One region of the Promicromonospora sp. NPDC110617 genome, then DNA from elsewhere that is predicted to be linked to it. Evidence: riboswitches for the same ligand, from Rfam matches in the RefSeq annotation. Region 1 holds a riboswitch; the other holds the start of a gene.
What was found. Region 1 has a riboswitch for cyclic di-AMP ahead of ACZ7LE_RS08610 (C40 family peptidase). Riboswitches for the same ligand answer to the same signal wherever they lie in the genome.
Positions count from the first base shown of each region.

Region 1 (2,190 bases):
CTCGCCCCGCACGACCTGGCGATCTCGTCGGGCGACACCAAGAGCGTCGGCGTCGGCGGGCTCACGCTGAGTGGCGGCATCGGCTGGAAGGTCCGGAAGTACGGCCTCGCCCTGGACAACCTGGTGGCCGTCGAGATGGTCACCGCCGACGGCGCGGTCCTGACCGCGAGCGCCGACGAGCACCCGGACCTGTTCTGGGCCGTGCGCGGCGGCGGTGGCAACTTCGGCGTCGTGACGTCGTTCGTCTTCGCGGCACACCGCACCACGCACGTCTTCTTCGGCAAGATCACGTTCCCGGCGGCCGAGGCCGCCACCGTGCTCCAGGGCTGGGCGGACCACCTGCGCACCGCGCCGGAGGAGCTCACCTCGATCACCAACGTCGCCAACCCGTTCGCGGGCGGGCCGGAGGCGCCGGTCGAGGTCCACGTGGCGGTCGACAGCGACGACCCGGAGGTCGCAGCCCGGGCGCTCGACCCGATCCGGCGGCTCGGGACGGTCCTGGAGGACGACGTGGCGCTGACGGCGTACGCGGACGTCCTGGTCGAGGGCGCGACGCCGCCGCCCGGCATCCACGTGCTCGCGCACGACGGGCTCGTGGACCAGGAGTCGGTCGCCGAGACCCTGCGGATCCTCGCCGAGGCCGGCACGTCTCCGGGTGCGCCGTCGATCTCGATCCGGAGCCTCGGCGGTGCGGTGTCCCGGGTGCCGAGCGAGGCCACCGCCTACGCGCACCGCCAGGCGGAGCTCATGGTCACCACCTTCACCGGGGGCCCGGCACCCGTGATCGAGGCCGCCCGGCCGGTGCTGGACGGGCTGTGGGGCGAGCTCGCCCCACATCTCAGCGGTGCGTACGCGAACTTCCTCACGACGGCCGATGAGACGGACGTCACAGCCGTGTACCCGACGCCGACCTACGAGCGGCTCGCGCGGGTCAAGCGGGAGTACGACCCGAGCAATCTGTTCTCGCACAACCACAATGTGCGACCTGGACAGATGTCCTAGTCGGGACCTTCGGCCCGGTGCGGCCCGACGGGCGCCGTCCACGATCCGGACGGCGCCCACCGCACTAGCGCAGGTCGGACATTCCGGTCAATAGCTCCAGCGCCGACCGGGATGTCCGTAACGCGATCGTGACTTTCGCGCCGAGGCGGGCTACGGTCGGTCCCGCTCACGGGGAATTCCGTGGGCACTCGTGGTGGACGCCGAGCCCTGTCACCGCCGCGAGATCTGCTCTGAACAGATGACAGGGACGGGGGAACCAAGTACGTGGGCACCGCGAGGTGCCCTTGGGGTGAAGCCGCAACCAGCACGACGCGGCCGGGTCATTCTCCGATCCGAATCCGACAGCTCACCTCGTAGGCGCCGGGAGAAACTGCTGTGACCACACGCATGCCCGGGCGCCATCGTGCTGCCCACGCACCACTCACCCCGCTGACCCCGATCTCCCGTGCCGCATCCCGCGGCATCTCCGCGACCGCCCGCCGTGGCGCGGTCGTCGCCGCCGGATCGGGCCTCCTCATCTCCCTGCTCGGCATCCCGGCCAACGCCGCCCCCGCGAACGACCCGAGCACCAACACCGCCGAGCTCGAGGCCGTGCGCGACGCCGTCCAGGACGCCACGCAGAAGTCGACCGACGCCGAGGTGGCCACCGCCGCCCTGACCACGGCGAAGGTGGACACCGCCCCCGCCGTGAAGGTCGCCGCCGACAGCGAGTTCGCGCTGGAGACCGGCACCATCAAGGTGACGCCGGCCCCCGAGCCGGAGCCCGAGCCCAAGCCGGAGCCGGAGCCCGAGCCCGTCGTCGAGGCCGAGCCCGCCGCGGCCGAGCCCGCTGCGGCCCCCGTCGCCGAGAAGACCGAGGAGAAGGCCGCCCCGGCCGCCACCTCCGGGTCCAAGATCGTCGACATCGCCATGCAGTACCTCGGCGTCCCCTACGTCTGGGCCGGCGCGACCCCCGCCGGGTTCGACTGCTCGGGCTTCACGTCCTACGTCTACGCCCAGGTCGGCATCACCCTGCCGCACTCCTCGGCGCAGCAGCGCTACTCCGGCACCGAGGTCTCGGCCGCCGACGCGCAGCCGGGCGACATCATCTGGTCCCCGGGCCACGTCGCCATCTACGCGGGCGACGGCATGCAGATCGAGGCGCCGGTCCCCGGCGAGACCGTCCGGTACACCGAGATCTGGCAGGAC
Region 1 is NZ_JBVKBM010000001.1:1,964,516-1,966,705, reverse strand. Features, by position in the region: gene ACZ7LE_RS08615 (FAD-binding oxidoreductase) at 1-1,002, shown strand, start outside; cyclic di-AMP (ydaO/yuaA leader) riboswitch at 1,221-1,374, shown strand; gene ACZ7LE_RS08610 (C40 family peptidase) at 1,378-2,190, shown strand, end outside.

Region 2 (2,190 bases), on a different contig from region 1:
TCGTCGGCGAAGGTGCGGCGCAGCACCTCACCGAGGGGCTCCTCGAAGAGCGCGCGCCAGGCCTCCTCGCCCACGCCGTCGGCGACGAGGTGTCGGACGGCGGAGCGCGGGAGCAGGGGCTCGGTGAGCGTCGGGGCGAGGCGGCGGGCCACCTCGGCGGTCATCGCGTAGAACCGGCCCCAGGCCTCGAAGTCGGCGTCGGAGCCGGTGAGGCGCCGGAACGACGCGCGGGTGGCGGCGTCGTCCTGGGTGTCGACCAGCAGGCCGCCGTCCGCCACCGGGGTGTACGACGACCAGCGGCGCCGCACGAGGCGGACCGGCAGGCCGAGCTCGTCGACGATCCGGCGCGGGAGGAGCGAGACCAGGTAGGAGTAGCGCGAGAGGCGGGCGTCGACGCCCGCGAACGGGCGGGCCGAGACGGCGGCGCCGCCCACGTGGTCGGCGCGCTCCAGGACGAGGACCGAGCGCCCGCCGCGGGCCGCGTAGGCCGCCGCGGTGAGGCCGTTGTGACCGCCGCCCACGACGACGACGTCGTACCGGGCGCGCAGGGGGTCGAGCAGGGAATCGGGCATGCACGCCATGGTGACACGCGGCACTCATTGCCAGGAACGTTCCATCACAAGATGGTATGTGACCTAATCGTGACATTTCCGCAACGGACGAGTACGGTCGATCTCGCCGCTCCAGCAACGGGGAGGTCCAGGCCCGGACGCCGAATCCTGTCACCGGTCCTGAGCAGCCAGAACGTGACAGGGGCGGGGGAACCAGGTAAGCCGGGCACGCGAGTGTCCTCGGGGTGAAGCCTCCTTGTGAGGCCGGGTGATCGCTCTCCCCATCCGAACCCGACAGCTCACCTCGTAGGCGTCCGAGGAGATCACTGGTGACCGTACTCACCGACCGCACCCACGACTGGGCGGACGACCAGGCAAACCGACCCAGCAACCGGGGGCGGCACCGCGCCGAGGGCCCCGCTCTCACCCCCTTCACCGCTCTGACCCAGACAGCAGCCGAGAATGCCGCCCGTACCGGCGCCATCGCGGTCGTCACGTCCGGCATGCTCGCGTCGGTCTTCACCCAGACCGCCCACACCGCGCCTGCCGAGTCCCACACCCAGACCACGCTCGCCAACAAGACGTTCGACACCAAGACCCGTGCGGGCCTGGCCGAGAACCTCGTGACCAAGGTCCAGGTCGCCCACGACGCCGACTTCCAGGCCGAGCAGGGCCACGTCACCGTGACCCCGTACGCCGAGACCGAGGCCGGCATCGCCGAGGCCAAGGCGAAGGCCGAGGCAGAGGCCCGCGCCAAGGCCGAGGCGGAAGCCAAGGCGAAGGCCGAGGCGGAGGCGAAGGCCGCCGCCGAGGCCGCTGCGGCAGCTGCCGCCGAGGCCGAGGCCGCCACGGCGGCAGCGTCCGAGTCCTCCGCGGACCTGGGCCAGCAGGCCGTCAACCTCGCCCTCGAGTACGTGGGCGTGCCCTACGTGTGGGGCGGGGCCTCCCCCAGCGGCTTCGACTGCTCCGGGCTCATCCAGTACGTCTACGCCCAGCTCGGGGTCAGCCTCCCGCACAGCTCGGCCTCGATGTCGACCGTCGGCTACCAGGTCTCCGCCGCGGAGGCCCAGCCGGGCGACATCGTCTGGACGTCCGGCCACGTCTCGCTCTACGCGGGCGACGGCATGGTCGTCGAGGCACAGCAGGAGGGCGTCCCCGTGCACTACACGGAGATGTGGCAGACCAACCCGGTGTTCATCCGGGTGACGGGCTGACGCCTCCCGCACCGCACGCCGGAGCGCCCGTGCAGCCGATCCTCGGACGGCTGGACGGGCGCTCTGCTTCGTCGCCCCGGTCGGGTAACGTCCCCGGCGTGAAGATCCTCGTACCGGACGTGCCCTTCGACCTCGACTTCCCGTCCCTGCTGCCCGACGGCGGAGCCTCCTTCGCACCCGGTGGCACCGACACCGTCGCCACCTACGCGATGAACGAGCCGATCCCCGCCGAGCACACCGACGCCGAGCTGCTCGTCACCTGGTCCAGCCCGCCCAAGATCGTCGCCGACGCCGCCGAGCGGCTGACCGGCCTGCGCTGGGTGCAGACCCTGTCGGCGGGCCCGGACGTCGCGCTGCGCTCCGGGTTCGCCCCCGACGTCGTGATCTCCTCGGGCCAGTCCCTGCACGACGACACCGTCACCGAG
Region 2 is NZ_JBVKBM010000002.1:1,378,397-1,380,586, forward strand. Features, by position in the region: gene ACZ7LE_RS16930 (phytoene desaturase family protein) at 1-572, opposite strand, end outside; cyclic di-AMP (ydaO/yuaA leader) riboswitch at 728-879, shown strand; gene ACZ7LE_RS16935 (C40 family peptidase) at 881-1,765, shown strand; gene ACZ7LE_RS16940 (NAD(P)-dependent oxidoreductase) at 1,864-2,190, shown strand, end outside.
Region 2: it holds a riboswitch for cyclic di-AMP, as region 1 does, so the genes downstream of both, ACZ7LE_RS16935 (C40 family peptidase) here and ACZ7LE_RS08610 (C40 family peptidase) in region 1, are expected to answer to the same signal.